DNA from 3 places in the Brevibacillus sp. NRRL NRS-603 genome. Region 3 is predicted to be linked to each of the others. Evidence: riboswitches for the same ligand, from Rfam matches in the RefSeq annotation. Region 3 holds a riboswitch; each other region holds the start of a gene.
What was found. Region 3 has a riboswitch for S-adenosylmethionine ahead of C7R94_RS25255 (sugar ABC transporter substrate-binding protein). Riboswitches for the same ligand answer to the same signal wherever they lie in the genome.
Positions count from the first base shown of each region.

Region 1: another riboswitch for S-adenosylmethionine. It lies ahead of C7R94_RS08630 (ABC transporter permease); the one in region 3 lies ahead of C7R94_RS25255 (sugar ABC transporter substrate-binding protein).
Region 2: another riboswitch for S-adenosylmethionine. It lies ahead of metK (methionine adenosyltransferase); the one in region 3 lies ahead of C7R94_RS25255 (sugar ABC transporter substrate-binding protein).

Region 1 covers NZ_PXZN01000012.1:241,573-249,522, forward strand. The annotation lists gene cntE (staphylopine family metallophore export MFS transporter CntE) at 1-1,051, shown strand, start outside; gene C7R94_RS08605 (PAS domain-containing sensor histidine kinase) at 1,328-2,404, shown strand; gene C7R94_RS08610 (response regulator) at 2,401-3,045, shown strand; gene C7R94_RS08615 (FAD/NAD(P)-binding oxidoreductase) at 3,178-4,377, shown strand; gene C7R94_RS08620 (MBL fold metallo-hydrolase) at 4,538-5,956, shown strand; gene C7R94_RS08625 (sulfite exporter TauE/SafE family protein) at 5,988-6,773, shown strand; SAM riboswitch class I at 6,875-6,979, shown strand; gene C7R94_RS08630 (ABC transporter permease) at 7,089-7,950, shown strand, end outside.
Region 2 covers NZ_PXZN01000011.1:348,759-356,708, forward strand. The annotation lists gene C7R94_RS07600 (S8 family peptidase) at 1-1,609, shown strand, start outside; SAM riboswitch class I at 1,671-1,772, shown strand; gene metK (methionine adenosyltransferase) at 1,905-3,110, shown strand; gene C7R94_RS07610 (polysaccharide deacetylase family protein) at 3,261-4,277, shown strand; gene C7R94_RS07615 (sensor histidine kinase) at 4,274-5,416, shown strand; gene C7R94_RS07620 (response regulator) at 5,450-6,157, shown strand; gene C7R94_RS07625 (glycosyltransferase family 2 protein) at 6,228-6,593, shown strand; gene C7R94_RS07630 (ATP-dependent helicase ComFA) at 6,744-7,950, shown strand, end outside.
Region 3 covers NZ_PXZN01000045.1:15,225-23,174, reverse strand. The annotation lists gene C7R94_RS25265 (ABC transporter permease) at 1-983, opposite strand, end outside; gene C7R94_RS25260 (sugar ABC transporter ATP-binding protein) at 985-2,475, opposite strand; gene C7R94_RS25255 (sugar ABC transporter substrate-binding protein) at 2,569-3,591, opposite strand; SAM riboswitch class I at 3,794-3,913, opposite strand; gene C7R94_RS25250 (ATP-binding protein) at 4,116-5,369, shown strand; gene C7R94_RS25245 (hypothetical protein) at 5,528-7,237, opposite strand; gene C7R94_RS25240 (RNA polymerase sigma factor) at 7,221-7,766, opposite strand; gene C7R94_RS25235 (hypothetical protein) at 7,788-7,950, opposite strand, start outside.

The DNA of each region.
Region 1 (7,950 bases), on a different contig from region 3:
AGCGTATCTGTTTACAACCATGTTGTTTCGGCCGTGGGCGGGTCATATCATCCAAAAACATGGACCAATCAAAGTGCTCCGCACGATTCTAATTTTCAATGGAGCGGCTCTCATTTTGTATACGTTTACTGAATTAGAGGGTTTTATTGTTGCCCGTATTCTGCAAGGGGTGTGTACCGCTTTTTTCTCCATGGCATTACAGTTAGGGATTATTGATGCGTTGCCGGACGAGGATCGTTCTCAAGGAATTTCCCTGTATTCCTTATGTGCTTATTTGCCTGGTATTCTTGGTCCTTTACTCGCTTTAGGCATCTGGCAAGCGGGGGATAGCTCTTATTTTACAGTTGCTATGGTCACCATTGCGATCCTTACAGGAGTGGTGGGTTATAGCGCCAGCATGGACAAAAAAGTGGCTGAGCCTGCTCCGGGTCAGACTGAAACGGGAGCAACCATGCTTGGTTCCGTGAGCCAATTAGTCAAAAACCCGTATTTATGTAAATGCAGCGTCCTGATGCTGGCTGCATCTATTATATTTGGAGCTGCGACAACCTTTATACCGCTGTACGCTGTACAAATCACCTACGGGAATGCGGGAATTTTTCTGATGCTTCAAGCGGGTACCGTCGTATTATCGCGGTTTGCATTGAGAAAGAAAATTCCATCAGACGGCAAGTGGCGTTCCTCTTTTATGATGGGAATTATGCTCATTCTTGCGGTAGCGGCGTTAAGTGTAAGCTTTTCTAGCGTGGGTGGAGCAGTCTTTCTCTACGTAGGGGCCATATTAATGGGAATCGCTCAAGCCCTTCTCTATCCTACGTTAACGACGTATTTGACATTTGTTCTGCCAAAGACGGGTCGCAATGTGTTAATCGGGTTATTCATAGCTATGGCGGATTTGGGTGTTTCTCTGGGAGGAGTCATCATGGGGCCAGTCGCTGATCATTTCTCTTATTCCTTTATGTATATGATCTGTGCAATCTTAGGCGTGACGATGATCATTTTTGCCTATGAACGAAGCAAAACTTCTGTTGGGTTACAACAAGACAGATGATTTTCTTTGCTGAGGCTCAATCGTGGAAGGAAGAAAAGGGTTATTTGTAAATCGTCGTTGGACACGTAGGAAAATATTCAGGTGGCAAGCCTAGTACATGTTAGGAGATGATACCTAGCGTTTACTCGGCTTTTTTATATGAAGATGCGAATCAAAACACAGTACCTATTACGTCATAAAAGATAGGGGAAGGTACCTATTTGAAAGGTGCTTCCCGTCTTTTACGATTGAGGTTATAGAAGAAATGATCTCGATACCATTCAGTATGGAGGACCAATGATGGATCAAAGCGCGACTAATTTTGAACACTCTGGTGATGAAGGAAACGCGATGGATAACGGGTATCTAAGGCAAATCTTCGACCACTTGCAAGACGGGATTATTCTTATGGACCAGGAACGAAAAATTATGGTGATGAACCCATCCGCAGAGAAAATGACCGGTTGGAAACGAGGAGAAAAGGTCCCGTTCTGCTCCTACTGCCAAAACAGAGAGTTGGAACCGGGAGAAGAACGATGTTATTTGCTCGCAAAACGGGAGGTTCCCTATTTTCTTTCTGCGATGCCTACATATGAAGGGCGGTACGTAGACATGGAGATGAGTACTGCTGTCATCTATGAAAATGTTGAACAAAATAGGCAGGATGTCCTTTTGGTCTTAAAAGATATGACGGTCAAGAAAAAAGAAGAGGAGGTCAGAATCTCCAAGCAGGTGCTGCAAAAAACGCTAGAAGCTCAAGAAAATGAACATAAGCGCCTGGCCCGGGAGCTGCATGACGGCGTAGGACAATCCTTGTATTCCGTTTCGGTAGGCATTCTAGCGATTCAAGCTCGCCTAAACGAGAAAGGACAATTCCGGGAATTCATGCAAGAGATCGTGAATGAGCTGGAAAAAGCGATACAAGACGTCAAGCTGTATTCTCTACAGCTGCGTCCGCATAGTCTCGATCAACTGGGGCTGATTCCTACTGTACAACATCTTGTTTCCAGCTTGAACAAAGCACATCAGGATGTTTCCATTACCTTTTCCTACAGCAATGTCAGCGATCATTTTCAGCCAATCTTGGAAATCAACCTGTACCGTGTCATCCAAGAAGCCTTACATAATGCACTGAAATACGCGAAGGCGACACTCATTGAAGTCATTTTGTACAAAGATAACGACCTACTGACGTTACTGATTCAGGACAACGGAATCGGATTTGTGCGCGATCAGGTTCAGGGTGGTCTGGGACTCAAACATATGGAAGAACGAGTGGATCAGATTGAGGGGACTCTTCAGATTCAATCCGTGCTCCACGAAGGTACATTGATCAAGGTAACAGTAGGAGGACAAGGAGGGAGAGCCGAGTGATACGGGTGCTTTTGGTTGATGATCACACGATGATTCGGAAGGGATTGCGTGTGCTTCTCGAAAGTTACTCTCAAATAAAAATTGTCGGAGAGAGTCATACAGGAAACGATGCCATCCTTAAAGCCAATCAGCTGGAACCCGATGTGGTGCTGATGGATTTGTCATTGCCAAATGGGCTGGATGGATTTACCGCGAGCAATGAGATTCGCAAGTCGAATCCTTTCGTGAAAATCGTCATATTGACCATGCATGACGAGGAGATTTTTGTCCAAAAGGCTATTACTGTCGGAGCCGATGGGTACATCTTAAAAAACAGTCATGGTGAGCTGCTGTTTCAAGCCATTGTGGAGGTCTATAGAGGTAAGCGCTTTTACAGAACATCCGTATCGCAAGAGGTCATCAATCTATGGTTGAAATCGGATGCCAGGACGCTGCCTTCTGTATTAACGCTGCGAGAAAAGGAGCTTGTCAGACTCATTGTGCTTGGCTATACCAATAAGGAAATGGCAGATAAACTGCTGATCAGCGTCAAAACTGTGGAGAACCACAAAACGAATATCATGCAGAAACTAGGACTGGATTCTAAGCATCAATTGATCCAATACGCGATTAAAAATAGATATCTCGATCTGGCATTTTAATCGCATAGATCAAAAAGTAGGGGACTTCCCCTATATAGAAAAAATAAAAGGAGAATAAACTGAATATAGTGACTACATCTCATGAACCATCATCGTACGATTAGAAACCATACCGTCGGCGAAGGAGGAACTATGGCAAAACAAGTTCACTATACGGTTGTCATCGTGGGAGCAGGCTCAGCCGGTATCTCTGTTGCTGCCCGTATCGTCCGGGCTTCCAAAAGGCTCAGGGGACAAGTCGCCATCATCGATCCCGCATCCAAGCATTATTATCAGCCTTTGTGGACATTAGTCGGAGGGGGCGCCGCGAAAAAGGAGGAATCCGAGCGTGACCTCTCCTCTCTGATTCCCGCAGGCGTCGATTTGATTTGCGATGCGGTCACCATGTTTCAACCAGAACAAAACACGCTCAGCACGAATCAGGGGACCATCGTTTCCTATGACTACCTCGTTGTTGCTGCCGGTCTGCAACTAGATTGGGAGAGCGTAAAGGGTTTGAAGGAAGCTGTTGGGAAGGACGGCGTTTGCAGCAACTACGCATACGAAACGGTAGAAAGTACATGGGAAGCCATCCAGAGTTTTAAAGGCGGCTCTGCGATTTTTACGCATCCGAATTCACCCGTAAAATGCGGCGGAGCTCCTCAGAAAATCATGTATCTGGCCGATGACTACTTTCGGAAATTACATGTTCGCAACCAGTCAGAGATCATTTTTGCATCAGCGAAGGGAAGTATTTTTGATGTTCCCACGTATGCCAATACCCTCAACAACGTCATTCGTCGCAAGAACATCGAAACGAGATACAAGCATAACCTGATGGAAGTGCGGGCAGATACCAAGGAAGCCGTATTTGAGAATTTGGACACCAAAGAGCAGGTAGTATGGAAGTATGACATGCTTCATGTGACCCCTCCCATGAAAGCGCCCGATTTCATTGCAAACAGCGCATTGGCAGACAATGGAGGCTGGGTCGATGTCGATCCATTTACGCTTGTGCACAAAAGATACCACACTATTTTCGGCATCGGCGATTGCACGAATCTTCCTACGTCCAAAACCGGAGCTGCGATTCGCAAACAAGCGCCAGTTGTCGAGAAAAACCTGCTCGCACTGATCAATGGTACCCCTTTGGCTGCCAAGTACAACGGTTATACATCCTGCCCACTCGTAACGGGGTACAACAAACTGGTGCTAGCCGAATTTGATTACAACCTGAAGCCGTGTGAAACCTTTCCTTTTGACCAATCTAAAGAGAGGTTCAGTATGTACCTGATGAAAAGAGAACTGCTTCCCATCCTTTATTGGAAGGGCATGCTTAAAGGATTAATGTAAGGAAGTTTTTAAAAGAGAGGGGGAGAAGCAGCATTTCAGCGCTTTACAAGCTCATGAAAGAGCCCATCGTCCAAAAAACAGTTCGTTTTATCCAATCACTGCTCGAAGTACTCGCGGAAAAATCAAACAAATAACAGACGTGTTAAAGGAGGAATGCACGATGTTGTTGCGTTACTTTTATGATGAAAAGCTGGCCCATGCATCTTATCTGGTCGGCTGCCAAAAAACCGGGGAGGCGATTGTGATCGATCCCGCCCGCAATCTGGCTCCTTATTTTCAAGTCGCCAAAGCAGAGGGAGTTACCATTGTAGCCGCCACCGAAACTCACATTCACGCTGATTTTGTATCTGGTGCCAGGGAACTGGGCGCAGCTCATCAGGCGAAGCTGTTTTTATCCAATGAAGGCGATGAGGAATGGAAATATCAGTACTTGGAAGGTTTGAACCATCAGCTTGTCCACGATGGAGATCGTTTTTTTATTGGAAACCTGCTATTTGAAGTCATGCATACTCCTGGCCATACACCTGAGAGCATCTCTTTCCTTTTGACAGACGTCGGAGGGAATGCAGATCGCCCCATCGGGATCTTCACGGGAGATTTCGTTTTTGTCGGCGATATCGGCAGACCGGACTTGCTCGAAAAAGCGGCAGGAATGAAGGGGACGTCCGAGTTAGGTGCAAGAGCCATGTTCCAGTCCCTCCAAAAATTCAAGCAACTGCCGGATTATATGCAGGTATGGCCAGCTCATGGCGCAGGAAGTGCTTGCGGGAAAGCATTGGGGGCCGTACCGTCTTCTACCGTCGGTTATGAAAAGCTCTTTAACTGGGCGCTGTTACTCTCCACTGAAGAGGAATTCGTCAATACACTCCTGGATGGACAACCAGAGCCGCCAACGTATTTTGCCGTGATGAAACGCGTGAATAAGGAAGGCCCTGCCTTGCTCAAGGAACTCCCTGTTGTTCAAGAGTTCAACTCGCTTGAAGCGGTAAAGGAATCGCTGGGAAACGGACAGGTGATCGATACGCGTCCTTTCCAGAAATTTGCGAAGGGGCATCTGGCGGGAACACTTCACATTCCTTTTAACAAGTCATTTGCCAACTGGGCGGGCTGGATCGTCGATTACGATCGTCCGGTTCACATCCTGGGCAACCCAGATGAGCTGGACGAGATTTTACAAGCCTTGCATGCTGTAGGGATTGATCGTGTCACAGGCTTTATCGACAGCGGCAAGCTAATGGAAAGTGAAGAGTCTTCGCTCGAGATAATCGAAGACGTAACACCGCTGGAGATTGCAGAACGGGTGGAAAAAGGAGAGGTTCACGTAGTGGATGTACGCAATCTGGCTGAGTGGAAGGAAGGACACATTCCGGATGCACAGCACATCATGCTCGGTACTCTCGCCATGCGGCTGGATGAGATTCCTCACGAGAAGCCAGTTCTCGTACAGTGCCGCTCCGGTGTCCGATCCGCCATTGGAGCAAGCATCCTGAAAGCAAACGGATTCAAGGATGTAATAAATTTGAGCGGCGGAATCTTGAAATGGCAACTAGACGGCTTGGCAGTTGTAGAACGAGGATAAAACGAAGCGAGGAGTTGCAAAGAGTGAGCCTATGACTATCGATCTTGTGATCACACTGTTTGTTATCGGTTTCGCGGGATCGTTTATTTCTGGTCTCGTGGGAATCGGGGGCTCCATCATCAAGTATCCAATGCTTCTGTACATTCCGCCCGCCCTTGGATTTGTTGCTTACACAGCTCACGAAGTATCCGGAATAAGTGCCGTCCAAGTATTTTTTGCCACCCTAGCTGCTGTTTGGACTCTGCGCAAAGATAAGGTTATCCATTACCAGCTCGTTCTGTGCATGGGAAGTGCCATTATTGTCGGTAGCTTGCTTGGAGGATATGGAGGAAAATATCTTTCCGCAGAAGCCATCCATATCGTTTACGCCATTCTGGCCACCATTGCTGTCATCTTGATGTTCCTGCCAAAAAAGCGAGTAGATGAACGTGAAAATACCAAGGTTATCTTTCATAAACCAACAGCCGTATTATCCGCTTTGATTGTAGGAGGAGCCTCCGGAATTGTTGGGGCCGCTGGCGCTTTTATTTTGGTTCCCATCATGTTGATCATCCTCAAGATACCGACGAGAGTTGCAATTGCTTCCTCTCTTGCCATCACGTTTCTTTCCTCCATCGGTTCGACCGTAGGGAAATGGATGGCGGGGGACATATTGCTGTGGCCATCCGTGATCATGGTAATCGCAAGCATCATGGCAGCGCCGCTCGGTGCGAAGGTCAGCAAATGTTTGGGTACCCGTATTCTCCAAACTATTCTTGCCTTGTTGATCCTAGCCACCACGATTAAGATTTGGGCAGACATTTTTATATTTCCATAAAAAATAAAGAAAAATCAATTGTCATTGAACAGCATTGACATATCCGAGTAAAATGATAAGATAAAAAAGAATTTTACGATGAAATTAAATTTCATAGAACATTCTTATCGAGAGTGGTGGAGGGACTGGCCCGATGAAACCCGGCAACCTTGGTCTGATTGACCTTACGGTGCTAATTCCTGCGGAGTTATTCTGCGAGATGAGAAGGTGGGAACCGTGCAATCGCCCCTCTTCTTTTCGGAGAGGGGTTTTCTATATTTTCAATTCATTGTATTTATATCTTTTTACTTTGTTTTTTGTGAAGGAGGAAACAACGTGCTTCATTATGCAGTCAAGCGTGGCTTTCTCATGATCGTTACGCTGTGGATTATTGTCACGGTAACATTTGTGACCATGCACCTGATTCCGGGTGATCCATTCGCTTCTGACGCCAAAATGCTTCCGGAAGAAGTAGTGAAGAACATGCGGGCGGAGTACAACCTGGATCAGCCAATCACGGTACAGTACTTGCTCTATCTGAAAGGACTGCTGCAATTTGACTTGGGGCCCTCTATCCAGTCCAAGACGAGGGATGTGAACAAGCTGATTGCAGAGGGATTTCCCGCCTCGGCTGTTCTGGGACTCCAGTCGTTTATTGTCGCGCTAGTAGGTGGAATCACACTGGGAATCGTAGCGGCACTCTATCACAATCGAACGCTGGATTTCTTGTCCATGTTTGCAGCGATCATCGGAATTTCCGTCCCCAGCTTTATTCTAGCGCCACTGTTGATCAAGTACTTGGCGGTCAAATGGGAGCTATTTCCCGTTGCTGCGTGGGGGAGCTGGGAACACTCGATTCTTCCAACGCTTGCGCTCGCTATCGGTCCGCTCGCCATTATTGCCCGTTTTGTTCGAGCCAGTATGCTTGAGGTTTGGCAACAGGAATACATAAGTACAGCGGAGGCAAAAGGGCTTGGCACCTTTTCCATTGTCGTTAGACACGGGATGCGCAACGCCATACTGCCGGTTCTTACTTTTATTGGTCCGCTGTTTGCCAACCTGATGACCGGAACCTTTGTGGTGGAAAAGATTTTCGCCATTCCCGGGCTCGGCAAATACTTCGTGGAAAGCATTTTTAACCGCGATTATCCTGTTATTTTGGGAACGACAGTCTTTTACAGCTTTGTGCTCATTTTTA
Region 2 (7,950 bases), on a different contig from region 3:
TCAGACGTATTCAGCAAAAGCGTTCCCGATCGAGTCACAGATACGTGGAAATTTGGGGCCGAAAGACACGATAGACTGGCTGAAGATGGACATCCCTTACGATGGTAAGGTCAGCTTCACAGCGACAGTGACTTCCGGTATTTCTTCAGCGATGGCTGCTACCTTTTACCCAGAGAATCGTCCGCCGATTGTGCAGTACTTCGGGAATGGGGATACGATAACTGTTCCGGTCAAGGCGGGAAAAATGAATATCCGGTTAATGCGTAACGGAGGGGTCAACAACTCTTTTACCTATGTGCTGACGAGTAAGTTTACCATCAATCCAGACCGTAACGAACCGAACGATACGCAAGAGACGGCTAGGCCGCTCGTGGGTAACCAAATCAGTGTAACAGGCAATTTTCACGATGAAGGGGATCAGGATTGGTTCTCCTACTATGTTCGTGAATACGGGCATTTGGATGTCTCCGTTAGTCCCGATAACAAGCGTGTCGATCTAATGCTGAGTATCGGTAAACAAGAGCTCGGAAAAAAGATGGTTGTCTGGGATCCTACATACGACAATGGAACGAAAGACAATCCGACAGAGCGCGCTCAAAAAGAAGTATCACCAGGCAAGTATTACATCCGTGTGAGTGAGTACAATCGCAATGCGGTGAATGGCGAATATCAGCTGGATCTCGGATACACGCCGGTAAAAAAAGATTTTAATGAGCCGAATGACACCTATCAAAAAGCGTCTCCATTAAGCGGTGGGACAGTGATGTCAGGCACGATACCGACAGCATCTGATTCCGACTGGTTCCAATTTACTGTGAATAGTGAATCGTATGTGACGTTCCGAGCGCCGTACATTCCTGTCGATAGTGGCTTTCGTTTCGCGCTCTACAGCGATCGGAACATGAACTATGCGATTGCTTCGACAAATGAGGTAGCGGAGCTGTCTAACCGAGGAAGCGATATTTTCGGTTTGCGCTTGCAGCCAGGAAAATATTATGTACGCCTGAATAGTGGTTCTTCATTCAAATATGAATCGTACCGGCTCACGGTGACGCAGCAGAAGTTGATAGCGGGCTATCGCGATATTTCGGACCACTGGGCGCGCTCAGAGATCGTCAGACTTAGCTCTCGCGATATTGTAAATGGATTTAATGATGCGTCGTTCAAGCCGAATCAGGCAGTGACCCGTGCGGAGTTTGCGACGATGCTGCTTAAATCGATGCGTGCGACCGGTTCTAAGGTAGCGACTACCTATACAGGAAAAACGACCTTCCGGGATATGACAAAGCGGCACTGGGCGTATCACAACCTAGGTGTAGCTTATCAATTGGGAATTTTGAAAGGGTACCCGAAGAATGAAATGAAGCCGGATCAGCCGATATCGCGTGCGGAGATGGCGGTAATGATCGCGCGTGCACGTGATGTTTTGATGTACAATCGTGGTACCTCGAATTATCAGGATGTGCCAACGAGTCATTGGGCTTCTCCTGCCATTGAGGCTTTAACATCTAGAAAGTGGCTTAGTGGATACGGTTCCTCCTTTAAACCGAATGGTAGGGCAACTCGCGCTGAGGTAGCGGTGGTACTTTCCAAAGCCTATCAAATATAAGTAAAATTTTTCCTATTGACATCTCTGAAAAAAACAATTATTCTATTATCCGTAATGGATACTCTTATCCAGAGCAGGCGGAGGGACTGGCCCTATGAAGCCCGGCAACCGATCTTGAGCGGTGCTAACCAGCAGAACGGACATCTGTTCTGGCCGATAAGAGGATGAAGGAAGCAAAAAACGCTCAAACCTTTTCCTCCTAAAAATGGAAAAGGTTTTTTATTTGCGTTTACGTAGATAAAATCCTAACTCGGCTACCACACTATTTGTATGAGGTCAAAGGAGGTATTTTCTCATGGCTTTGCAAAAAGGTCGTCGTCTGTTTACATCCGAATCTGTAACTGAAGGACATCCGGATAAAATTTGTGACCAAATTTCCGACTCCATCTTGGATGCGATCCTGTCCAAAGATCCAAACGCTCGCGTAGCTTGCGAAACTTCCGTAACTACTGGTTTGGTTCTCGTAGCAGGTGAAATCACTACGAACACTTATGTGGATATCCAAAAGCTCGTTCGTGAAACCATTCGTGAAATTGGTTATGACCGTGCGAAATTTGGTTTTGACGCTGACACTTGCGGTGTTATTACTGCAATTGGCGAGCAGTCCGCTGACATTGCACTTGGTGTAGACCAAGCATTGGAAGCACGCGAAGGCCAAATGACTGACGCTGAGATCGAAGCGATTGGTGCTGGTGACCAAGGTTTGATGTTTGGTTTTGCTTGCAATGAAACACCTGAGCTGATGCCACTTCCGATCAGCATGTCTCACCAATTGGCTCGTCGTCTGACTGAAGTACGTAAAAACGGAACACTTGCTTACCTCCGTCCTGACGGAAAAACACAAGTAACCGTTGAGTACGATGGCGACAAACCAGTTCGTATCGATACAATCGTTATTTCTACCCAACATGCTCCTGAAACAACTTTGGAGCAAATCAAGCAAGATCTGGTTGAACACGTAATCAAACCAGTTGTTCCAGCTGAACTGTTGGACGCTGAGACCAAATACTTCATCAACCCAACTGGCCGTTTCGTAATTGGCGGACCACAAGGGGATGCTGGCTTGACTGGCCGCAAAATCATCGTAGATACTTACGGCGGTTATGCTCGTCATGGCGGCGGTGCGTTCTCCGGTAAAGATCCAACTAAAGTTGACCGTTCCGGTGCTTATGCAGCTCGTTATGTAGCGAAAAACATCGTGGCTGCTGGCCTCGCAGACAAATGCGAAGTACAAGTTGCTTACGCAATTGGTGTAGCACAACCAGTTTCCATCGCAGTAGATACATTCGGTACAGGTACCATTTCCGAAGAAGATCTGGTGAAATTGGTTCGCAAACACTTCGACCTGCGTCCTGCTGGTATCATCAAGCAGCTCGACCTGCGTCGTCCTATCTACAAACAAACAGCTGCATATGGCCACTTCGGACGCAATGACCTGAATGTTCCTTGGGAGCAAACAGACAAAGCAGAAGTTCTGAAGCAAGAGGCTGCTCAACTGTAAATTACTGAATGACATAAAAAGAGCCTGGTATTGCTACTGGGCTCTTTTTTATGTCAGGAGCAAAGCCATCCAATTATTGGGTCAATTGTTGCACAGGAATTTGTATGACTGTGTCGAATCTCCTAGTGAGGAAGTAGAGGAGGGGTTTTTTTGCCGAACAGAAGGCTCTTCCTGATCGTGTTTCTAACTTTTTTGTTTTTTGCAGTGGCTATTGGGTTGTTAGGCGAATCTTTTCTGGAAAAAAAGAATAAACAAGAAGTGCAACCTTTTCCCCAAGTGGATACGTCTATAAGCATAAGTGAGACAAAAAATGCTGAGCCAAACGTCACACCAATTGAAGAAGCAGTGGTTCAAACGAAAAAGTGGTATAACAATCAGGTTGTGGTTTTGACGTACCATCATGTTACGGATCAATCGAATCAGCGGTATGTCATAGCTCCTGATCAATTTGCCCGACACATGAAATTTTTGCATGATAACGACCTGAATCCGATTTCGTTGGAGGAGTTCCTGCGATTTATGGAGACGGGTACCTTGCCGACTGAGAATGCTGTATTGATTACGTTTGACGATGGGTATGAGAGTTACTACAAAGAAGCATTTCCGATCTTACGTACATACGGCTACCCTTCAGTGAACTTCGCGATTGCGGGGCGCTTAAGAGATGTAGCTGACCGAAAACGGGAGAATATGACGCCACCACTTACGCGTCAACAAGTTAACGAAATGATTTATTCGGGACTGGCTACAATCGGTTCCCACACGTACAGTCTGCATGAAGAGGAAGAACGAAATGAATGGGGCGATTTAGGCCCAGAAACAGCTCCGGTCTATCTCAAAGACTTGCATCGTTTAGAGGACGAGAAAGAGTACAGGGACCGCCTCTATGTGGATTTCAGTATATCTCGCGTCAGCTTAAGCGAATGGATGAATAAAGAGATCGAAGTCATCTCGTTGCCGTTTGGCTTCACAAGTCCAATCGTACTGGAGACAGCTCGTCAAGCTGGCTACCGCTATGTATTTACATCCAATCGTGGATTCGTTAAACAAGGAACAGATCCGTTTGCCATTCCGCGCAATGACATGGGACTGCGAGATGTAGAAGAAGAGCACCTCCAACAGTTGTTCACGAAGGCTAAAAATGAGTTTGAAGGAGAGCAATCATGAACAAAGCGATAGACATCAGCGTGCTGGACGGGGTGATCAAGAGAACGATTGAAACCGTAGAAACAAGTAAAACCCAAATATTTGATATAGCTGAAAACGCCAGACAGCATGGCAATTCATTGAAGTTTGATTTACATGAACTTCGACAAGAGATTTCCAAAGTGATTCAAAAAGTCGATGCGCTTGAACTCGCGTATCGCAAATCGCGCAACAAGCTCGTCTTGGTCAGTCGTAATTTTCATATGTACACGGAGGAAGACATTCGGGTAGCGTATGAAGAAGCCAGCCGTATTCAGGTAGAACTGTCCATTTACCGCGAGCGGGAAAACAACTTGAAGCGCAGAAGAAATGATTTGGAGCGCCAACTGCGTACCTTGGAAGAAACTATCGTCCGTGCAGAAAAGCTGGTTTCTCAAATGGGTGTCGTGCTTGGTTACTTGACGGGTGACTTAAGCAAGATAGGCGAGGCGCTGGAATCGGCTAAGCAGCATCAGTTGATGGGCCTAAAGGTAATCCAGGCTCAGGAAGAAGAGCGCAAGCGTGTCGCGCGCGAGATTCACGACGGCCCGGCTCAATCGATGGCGAATGTCGTGCTGCGTTCGGAAATTGTAGAACGCATGTTGAAGAACGAGCGCATTTTGGAAGCGCAAATGGAACTGCACGAGCTGAAAGAAATGGTACGCTTAAGCTTGGCGGATGTACGACGTATTATTTTTGATTTGCGTCCAATGGCATTAGATGACTTAGGGCTAGTACCTACCTTGCAAAAATATATTCAAACGTGCGAAGAGCGTATTCAGTCTTCCATTGATCTGGTAGTATTTGGTGTGGAGCCTCCTTTGCGCAGCTCTGTAAAGGCTGCAATCTTCCGTTTGGTTCAGGAATGTCTGAACAATGTGGAGAAGCACGCAGGCGCTACGACCGTACAGGTGAAGCTGGAATTTGTACAAGATTCGTTAAGCCTTGTTGTCAAAGACGATGGGGTCGGATTCGATTTGGAAAAACGCATGGCGAATGGCAACTCTTTTGGACTCTTGGGAATGCGTGAGCGTGTACAGCTCTTAGAAGGCAGTGTCGAGCTGCAATCCGCTCCGGGAGAAGGAACCAAGGTTATATTCCAAATACCGATAAAATTGTGACGTGATACGTAAATAAGTACTGGGGGATGAACCATGGATAAGAGACAGCAAGAACTCCGCATCGTAATTGTGGATGACCATCAATTATTTCGCGAGGGCGTAAAGCGAATATTGGAAATGGAAGAAGATTTCAAGGTCGTCGGGGAAGGTGCGGACGGAGGAGAAGCCACAGTATTGGCGGAAGAGCACAAGCCGGATGTCTTGTTGATGGATATTAACATGCCGAACATAAATGGCGTTTCTGCTGCAGAAAATGTGATTTCTGTAAGCCCTTCTACTCGTGTGATTATGCTCTCGATTCATGATGATGAGGGATATGTGTATCGTACACTCCGCTCTGGAGCGTCTGGCTACTTGCTGAAGGAAATGGGAACGTCAGACCTGGTTGACGCTGTGCGTGTAGTGGCGAGTGGTGGTGCATACATACATCCGAAGGTGACGGGCAAGCTGATTGAAGAATTCCGTCGTCTGAGCGAGCAGGAAGGGACGGCAGAGCGTAGCTTCTCCGTAGATGAATCGCAAGCCATCGATCCAAAAGTGATCGAATCGCTTACCCGTCGCGAGCGGGAAGTATTGCAGCTGATGGCAGAAGGGAAAAGCAATCGTGCCATTGGGGAATTCTTGTTTATTAGTGAAAAGACGGTTAAAAATCACGTTAGCAGCATTTTGCAAAAGCTCAATGTTCAAGACCGGACACAAGCTGTTGTCATCTCCATTAAAAACGGCTGGGTGAAATTGTAGGAAGCGCTTCCTATTTGCACTCTGTTCAAGCTGTGCGGCATACCTTGGTATAGGAGGAGGTATGACCGTGATGGAAGAGCTGATTGTATGGCTTTTGGCAGCATTTGGCTGCTCCTCTTTGTTGGTAATGATCGCGGAGCGCTGGACCAATCGGACAGATAGCGCGAGCGAGCTCCCGCATGAGCATTATCGGTTGCTGGTGCGCAATTCGGAACAGGTGCTGGAACGTGTAGTGCGGAGCCTGCTGTTTCGCTCGTATTGGAGTGGCAGACCGATCCGAATTACCTTGATAGATGATGGATCTGACGATGATACGAAACAGATGACAGCCGTCTTGAATCGTTATCCGTACGGCTATTGCTTGGGAGACGTACAGGAGGAGATTGCGGCTGGAACCATCGTCATTGATCTGCGGGAGAATAAAGAGGGAGCATAAAAGATTACTGAGCATAAATATTACGAGCTGTCGACAATAAATCGGCAGCTTTTTTATTTTTCTACGACCAAGATTTTGGTTCCGAAATTTATTTGCTGGACCAGTCTGTCTTTTTGCACACTAAGAGCAAGAGGGCGGAGGAGTGAGCGTATGCGTGAGTATTTGCTGTATATCAAAGCTTGCGGCGGATCAATACCACAGGTGCAGACTTATGTTACGCCGAGCTTTTCTGTAGATCGATCTTTTTGGCAGGAGAGAGAAGGCTGTGTCCTGCATGTCATCGGGAAGACGTCGTCGCTTGCCCTGGCTTTTTCCTTGCGTGCAAAGGTGAACGGGTATGTGATGGATCAAGTCGGTAAAGGACGGGTGCTGACGGATGGATATGTAAAAGAGTTGAGAGCGCTGGCGGTAAGTAGCGTGTGCGAAGCGAGCAGCTTATATGGACGGGAAGCAGTGAGTGTACAGGACCGCCGAAAGCATGGGTGGTTTTCTTGGGAACCGGTTGAGGAGAGTGTGGAAGTTCCGTATCAAGGTGGCAAAGAATCGGGAAAATTGCCGGGTGCTCGGATGGGCTATACGGTTGGTCGCGAACTTCTTGGAAGGAGCTCATCGCACGAGAATTCACAAGAAGCTGTTTTGTGCGAGATTTTGGATGGACGTGCGCTCCTTTGGGAGGAAGTGGAGTCCTTGCTGAAAAAGCGAGGGGTGGACGTGCATGATTTGTCAGGCATTTTGCATTCATTCGTGCTTGCAAACAAAGCGGAGTGGCGACCTGGCATTCGTTTTTCGATAACAAAAGGATGGTGGCGCAATAGGCTGGAGTTGGTCTGTGAGCGCTGCGGAAGCGCGGGAGCGAAGGTGGAGCTTACGTATTGTCATACGTGTGAGCAAGGCTGCGCCTATTGCACAGCTTGTTTAGGGATGGGCCGGAGTAAGTGTTGCACGCCGTATTTTTTAATGGATGTAGGGACATCCCTTATTCGTGGCGCAGAACACTCGGAAAACGTGGCGAGATTGGAGTGGGCGGGAAAGTATTCGGCAGATCAATCGCGGGCAGCTGAGCGAGCGCGTTGCTTTGTAGCCAATCCGAGACCAGGGCTGTCGGAGTATTTGATTTGGGCGGTTTGTGGAGCGGGCAAAACAGAGTTGTTATTCCCTTCTGTTACAGAGGCACTTGCTGCTGGTGGTCGCGTTCTGATCGCGACACCGCGAAAAGACGTCGTGTTGGAGCTGGCTCCGCGTATTAAGCGAGTCTTTCCAGGGGCTAAAGTGATTGCCGTCCATGGTTCGAGCGCGGAAAAGTGGGAAGAGAGTGACATCACGATTGCGACCACGCATCAGGTCATGCGCTACCATC
Region 3 (7,950 bases):
CTGCGCAGTTGATAGTAGGTCACAGCTAGGGCAAGCGCCAAAACTGTCCCCTTAATAATATCGTAAGCGTAATACGGCAGATTGAGCATCGTCATGCCATTGAGCAGCACCCCGATCAGAATAGCTCCCACAAATGTACCAAATACGTTTGGCTTTCCTGCACCGAAAACGGAGAAGCCTACGAAAGCAGCCGCTACTGCATCCATCAGCATGGAGCCGCCACTGCTCACCTGCCCGGTACCGATTCGTGCTGCCAAAAGCATCCCGCCCAAGCCTGCAAAAAGAGCAGAAAGCACATAAGCCAGGGTACGATAGCGATTCACAGGAATCCCCGAAAGACGGGCTGCTTCCAGGTTGCCGCCTGTCATGTACAGCATCCGCCCCTGTCTCGTATAGGTCAAGTACACATGCGTGATCGCGACAAGTAAAAAGGTCAGGATAACGGGAACTGGTACGGAAAGAATTTCTCCTTGGCCCAGCCACAGGAACCATTCCTGGAATTTTCCCGGAGCCTGCGAGCCGTCCTGCATCGGCATGTTTGCGTAGATCGAGTAGCCTTGGGAATACGTCATATGAATGCCGTTTACGATGTAGAGCATCGCCAGAGTAGCCAGTAAATCAGGAATGCGGATTTTCACGACCAAGAAGGCGTTGACCAACCCAACGAGCAAGCTGAGTACAATCGGAACCACCAGTGTCGTGAAGACTCCTTGTTCGTACCAAACCATCATCGAAGCAGAAACGACCGTGGTTAATGAAACCGTCGATCCTACAGACAGGTCAAAGCCTCCGACAATCAGCGAGAACGTAACGCCAATCGCGACAAATGTCACAATCGAGATGGAGCGAAGAATGTCCGTCAAGTTGTCGTACGTGAAGAAATACGGGTTGGTCAAACTGAATAACAACATGACAATAACGATAACTGCAACCGTTCCGTATTTGTAAACAAAATCAAATAAGCTAAACTTTTTATCTGCCACGTTACTCACCTCCGCTTGCATAGTACATAATGAGCTCTTGTGTTGCTTCCCCGCGACTCAATTCCTTCACAATCTTGCCCTCGAACATAACGAGAATCCGGTCTGCGATTCCGATGACCTCCTGAAACTCACAGGAAAAATACAGGACGCCTTTTTTCTGCTCGGCAAGATTTCCGATCAGGCGGTAAATATCGCTTTTCGCGCCGATATCCACCCCTTTTGTCGGCTCATCAAACATAAAGAGATGAGCGTTCGTATCCAGCCATTTGCCGATCGCGACTTTTTGCTGGTTTCCTCCGCTGAGGAAACCGACCAGCTGCTTGATATCGGCTGTTTTTACACCAAGGCGCTGCACCAGCTCTCTTGCGTTAGCCGCTTCCGCCCCTCTTTTGATAAAACCGAGCCAGGATTTCTTTTTCAACGAGGCGACAGACAGATTGTTCTGCACGGACTCCTCTACGAAAATGCCTTCCTTGCGCCTTTCCTCTGGGACGAGCACGATTCCCGCATCTACGGCGTCCTTTGGAGAGCGCAGTTGGACATGTGTTCCATGCAATCGAACGGCTCCAGCCTTTGCCTCATCCGCACCGAAGAGCAATCGGGCGAGTTCAGTCTTCCCTGCCCCGACTAGACCGACGACACCCACGATTTCTCCCTCGCGAACCTTCAGGTCGACTCCCGTTACTTTGCCGCCAGCCACACCTGACGCCTCAAAAATCGTTTCGCCAATCGGCACTGCAAGCTTTGGGAACTCCTCGTCAAAGCTTTTGCCCAGCATGTTCGCAATCACTTCGTCCATATTGGTCTTTGCCGTCTCTGTGGTCACAACATGCTGTCCATCGCGCATGATGGTGATCCGATCACAGATTTCAAAGATTTCCGGCAGGCGGTGGGAGATATAAATGATCCCAACTCCAGCTTTTTTCAGCTGCGCAATGATTTGAAATAGCCGCTCGCTCTCCTTCGTGCTCAACGGCGCTGTCGGTTCGTCGAAAATGACGTACTTCGCCTTTTGAACAGTAGCCCGTGCAATCAAAATCAATTGCTTTTCCGACAGCGTACATTCTTCGACGAGCATCCGCACTGGAATGGAAAAGCCGAAGTTTTTTAATATCTGCTCCGTTTCGTTGTACAAGCTCTGCCAGTTGATCAGTCCCTTTGTTTTCGCCTGGACGAGCTGGTCCGCCAAAATGTTTTCGGCGACGCTCAAATACGGGATCAAGGCGGTGTCCACTTCCTGATATACACATTGAATGCCCTGTGCTTTGGCGTCCTGCGGAGATTGAATCGACACAGCCTGTCCATCGATGGTGATCGTACCGCCATCTGCCTGATACGCTCCCGTGAGGATTTTCATCAGGGTACTCTTTCCCGCGCCATTGGCTCCGAGCAATGCGTGAACCTCTCCTGCGCGCACCTCAAAATCGACGGATCGCAGGGCAGGAACCCCAGAAAACTGTTTCGTCATCCCTTTCATCTGCAATGTGGACATGTTTCACACCTCCTGTTTACCTGCGTGTTCCCACCTCTATAAGGAAAAATCCCGTTGATGGATACGAATCAACGGGAAAAGCCAATTTGGTTCTTACTTGCCCCACTCTTGTACGTATTGGGACAGGTCGCCCATCGTTACTTTTTTATCCTTCGGCAGGTCTTCCTGTTTCACCAGCACTGGGTTCAGCTTCACGTTGTCTGGCACTTGCTCGCCTTTGATTTTTTGGAACACAGTTTGGGCATGGATGCGTCCGATATTGGATGGGTCTACCGCTGCCGTCGCTGCCCACGGAGAGTTTTCCGCCTGGATCATTTGCAGATCCTCATCACTCAAATCGATGGAGTATACTTTGATTTCCGTACGTCCTGCTTGCTGGATGGCACGTGTTGCGCCTTTGGCAAATTCATCCCAAGCCGCCCATACCGCTGTGATGTCACCTTTGTTCGGATACTTTTTCAAGATCGCTTCCATCTGCGTCTGTGTATCGAGTGCCGTATTGTTGGTAGCAGAACCGAATGCCGCAATCTCTTTCAAGTCCGGGTATTTCTTCTGGAAAGCTTCATACGTCACTTGACGTTTTTCCATTGGCGCAAAGCCAGCTACCCAAATTTTCACAATATTGCCTTTGCCATTTGTATCCGCCGCCAGCTTCTCCAGGCTCAGCTCTGCCAACTTGTTGTCATCCTGCGCCACAACTGGCACACCTGGAATGTTGATGTCTGTATCAAACAAGACAACCGGGATTTTTTTATCCACGGCCTTTTGCGTGCCCTGCTGTAACGCTTCTGCCGTACCATGGTCGATTAGAATGCCATCAAACTTTTGGTTCACAGCTGCATCGAGGTTGGATGACATTTTTGCCAGATCGGTATCTGCGTTGAATACAGTCAACTCGCCGCCGTTTTTCTCTACCTCTGTCTTCACTCCATTGATATATTGGGCGGAGAACGTCCCTACGTTTTGACGCATGATCAGTGCGATTCTCTTCGCCTTCTCTCCCGAAGCACCGCCGTTTGTGCTGCCTGTTCCGGTTGTTGCCCCGCTGCCGCATGCCGTCACAAGAACAGATGCTGCCAAAACAAGTGATGTGATCAGACCGAGTTTCTTTTTCATTGAGATGTTCCCCCTTTTTCTTTTTACTTCCTGAACCTTCTGCGTTTGAAGCGCTCCCGCTATTTCTTCCGAAGCGAACAGTCTTCACTCACTGCGGGGCATATGCCGAAGAGTAGACTGGAAATGCGCTTCTTCCCCACGACACCTACGCAAAAAATCCTCTTTCACAGAGAAAGAGGACAAAAATCGACAAGATTCTCGCCTCTTATCTGTCAGGTAATCTACCTGTTGGAGTTAGCACCTTGGCTCGAAAGAACACATTCTCTCGTGCTAGGTTGCCGGGCTTCATAGGGCCATTCCCTCAGCCTTCTCTTGATAAGAGTAGTTTCTATTTTCAAAACGTTTGTATAAGTATATACAGAATATAATCTGGCAATTACCTATCTGTCAACTAGGTTTACCGAAAGAATTTTCTTGATAAATATTCCAGTTTCTTCTGTAGCATCGAGAGGGATTTTGTTGTGTCTTGTCGAATTATCGTAGATTGATACAAGCCTAGCAAATATTTGCGATGGGGATGCTACATGAGTCTATTAAAAGAAGTCATTCTTCAATGGTTTTTTGCCATTATCCCGTTTGTGTTTTTCAACATTTATTACCGTGACAAAATGAGGAACTACAGCCGTTCCTTTATTGCCATTACCAGCTCAGCCTGCATGTTTCTCGCGATGACCTTCGCCCCGAGTGTCATGAATGGCATGTTTTTTGATATCCGACATGTCATCATTCTTTTCGGACTGGTTTATGGCGGAATCGAGATTGCCATGCTCCTTCTGATTGAAGCCTTGGTTTATCGGTACTACCTAGGTGGAGAAGGGACATGGGTTGCCATGCTGATCCTTACAGTCAATTTTGTCATATCACTCTTTTTGTATCGACACTACAAAGCCAGTTATCGGAAAACACTGTATCTTTTTATGACGAGTGCGATTTTTTCTACGGTTGCTTTAGGGACTACTTATTACTTTTTTCCCACCTATGTAACTCAACACCTCGTTTACTACACCATAGCGATTCCTATTCAAAACTTTTTCGGCCTCTGGTTATTAATGTCGCTTTTCAGCAAATGCGTTTCGGATAAGGAGCTGTTTATCCGCCACGCGCAAAACGAAAAAATCCAGACGATGAGCCATGTTGCTGCATCGCTCGCACATGAGGTTCGCAATCCGCTGACAGCAGTCAAAGGCTTCTTGAAATTAATACAGGAATGCCCGGAAAATTTGGTAAAAGTCGATCAATACATTCGTATCAGTCTCGATGAAATTCAACGGACAGAAGCCATCTTGACCGAGTACCTTGCGATTTCCAAGCCGCTCAAGGAACGACATGAGATTATCAATGTGAGCGAGCATCTGCATGCTATCCGCGAAGTGATGCTCCCCTTTGCGAATATGCATAACGTGGAGCTTACACTGCAAGACTTTGAGAGACCTGTGACGATCAAGGCCAATCCAGACGAGTTCAAGCAAGTTCTTGTGAATTTCATCAAAAATGCCATCGAGGCGTGTTCAGATATTTCGGACGGAAAAGTCTCTCTGGACTTGCTCATCGAGCGAAACAAAGCCCTGTTAGTTATTAAGGATAACGGTGTCGGCATGGATGCAGGACAGATCAGCCGCCTCGGAACGATTTATTTTTCTACGAAAACAACTGGGACCGGTCTTGGATTGACATATTCCTATCATGTCATCCATGCGATTGGCGGAACGGTCAATGTAACCAGCAAACCACGAGTAGGAACCAAGTTCACCATTATGCTTCCGTATAAGGCACAGTAGCTGCATGCAGGTTTTGCAGAGGGACTGTGCCTTTTTCCATTCGATCGCTAATGATGCAAATGACGGGCGGTTGCCCTTCCCCTCACGCTTTACTATGCAATTTCTGGGAAGGCATTATGCAAAACGAAACACCAGGAGTCTCCCCCTGGTGTCTCTCTTTATTCGTATGGCAGCCATTCTCCTGTAATGGCATCTACATCCCCGTTGCTTTTCAATATCTCTGCCGAATAGACCAAGTTTGGTTGCTCTTGAATCCTATTGTTTTCAAGCGGGAATACATAACGGGGACTAAACGATTTATGTTGGAGATAAACCCGCACCGCCGCTTCCGCTGAAATCACCTTGGACGCATCCAGGAAGGTCTCCTGCTCATGAGGGAATGTCAAAGTGGCCCCGATAATTTCACCTGTCTGCCCGTCAAACGTGATCTTGTAAAACTGCTCCGGCACCATTACGCCGTTTACTTCTCGGACAAATTTCAATTCAACCTGTCTACCCATCACATAAATTTGCTCCTGCATCCGAACAGTCTTCACCCGTGAATCCAAATACGGCTCCAAAAACAAGATCGCTCGCTCCTGCAATTCTGTGATGGTAAGTGTCGGATCACCTTCTCGCAGCTCCGGATAAGATATCTTGAACGCTGCTGCCCGATTGTTGACAGTAGTCAGCTGCATGAATCGCTCGCCTTTTTTGGCCTGGTATTCCCGTTCGTTGTCTCCCATCATATAATCGGGCACATTACTCCCGGTAAATGTGAAGCCCTCCACCTTCTGACCGAAGAACTCCATGGCGGCCGCAGCCTCTTTTTCCGATGTAACCATTGTCTTCTTGCCTCCGGGCTTGACGGCAATACTGTCGCGAAACGACTCCCCGCGCCACAAGGTCGTTTTCACTTCCTTGCCAGTACGAGCGTCAAGATACCCGGAGAAGTTTTCCCTATAACGAAGAACGTAGTCCACATCCTTCTTCCCGACTCTCTGATACGTCAGTTGCATGACTTCCGCAAGTCCGCTCTCCGCTTTCTTCGGTGAAGGCAGCTCAGCTATTGGAGGAAACCGCCCAATGTCCAGGTTCATTCCCGTTGAATCCCCTGAATTGATGTAGCGAATATGCCCGGCATCGCTCATGCCGATCACATAATTGTCTCCTTCTACCTGCACGTCATTCACGTAGCGTTGCAATCGCACGGCTTCATGCGAAACGGTATCTGCTCCCTCTTGCCCATCTACTTGTTCGACCCGATACTGTTCCAGATTTTTGCCCAGAAACGGTTCCATAAATGCCTTCGCCTGTCGCTCTATTCTCTCCTTGGAAGGCTCTCCTTCGACTTTCTCTTGCCCTGGAATCTTTTCCAGGTCGAACCCGAGCAAGAGTCCGCTTTTGGCGTCCAATTTCGCTCTGGCATATAGAGACACTTCTGTTCGATCTTTGTTGCTGAACGTGCGAAAATCTATGTTGTACACCTCGCGAGGAGCTTTGGTTACGTAGACCCTCTTTTCCGCTTCCCGAAAAGGAGGATATTTCTCGTACAGCTTTTCCAACGTTCTAATCGCCGCTTGGCTTAGCTCTCTTTCTGTTATTTCTGTCGATGAGAAGGAGCGGGGTACCAGATGCGCTTGTGATTCAAACCGAGATTGCTTGAATATCTCCGGGGTCACCCCCATCATCCATACTGCTGCTGCCACCGTTGCAGCGGAAACTGTCCATGTCGCCAGCTTGAGAACGATTCTTTTCGGTCGATTCGTTTTGGTGCGCGCCCGTTGCACCAGCTTTGCTTCCAGCGCTTCTACGAATTCGCTCCTTGGTTCCGCATCCTTTGACCGAGAAAGAGCCGCGAAGAATTGCTCGTCATTTGGAGTATTCATTGGCCAACCCTCCTATCCAATCGACATGCAAAACTTTTTTGAGTTCTTTTGTTGCCCGATGAAAATCTACGCGGACCTTGGCTTCGCTTGTCCCGAGGATTTCTGCCGTTTCCCGAATACTATAGGCCTTGATGCCACGCAAAATCAGTACATTCCGATGATGCGGCTTCATTTTCTGCATCGCCTGCTCAATTTCCAGCTGTTCTTCCTTGGAAGCCAGCTCCGCTTCCGGCCTTCCCAGAAGAGAAGGCAGCCCTTTTAACAAATCCATGCCAAAAAGCGTTTGCACCCGCCTCTTCCGGTAATCATCGATGGCGACATGCTTGGCAATATGCAAAATCCATGTCTTCACACTGGAACGCTCTTCATATCTGGCCAAAGCGTCCAAGACCCGGATAAACACTTCCTGTGTCAAATCCTCCGCATGCTCACGCTTCCCCGTAAAGTAGTAGAGATATTGATAGACATCACGGTAATGCTCGCGATAGATCGCTTTAATCCGCGCTTCGTAATCGACTGTGTCCTGCACTGGATTTCCTCTCCCTGCTCCCTACTTGATAAATTGACCTGTAACCGCGTCAACCTTTCCGTTTCTTTCTTTCGGCTCATAAACAAGGACAGGTGTTCCCTGGTACCGTCCGTTAAGGGAAGGAAACACGTAGCGCAGTGTAAGCGGATTAGCTTTCAACAATGCTTGTACGGCTTGCTCGGGC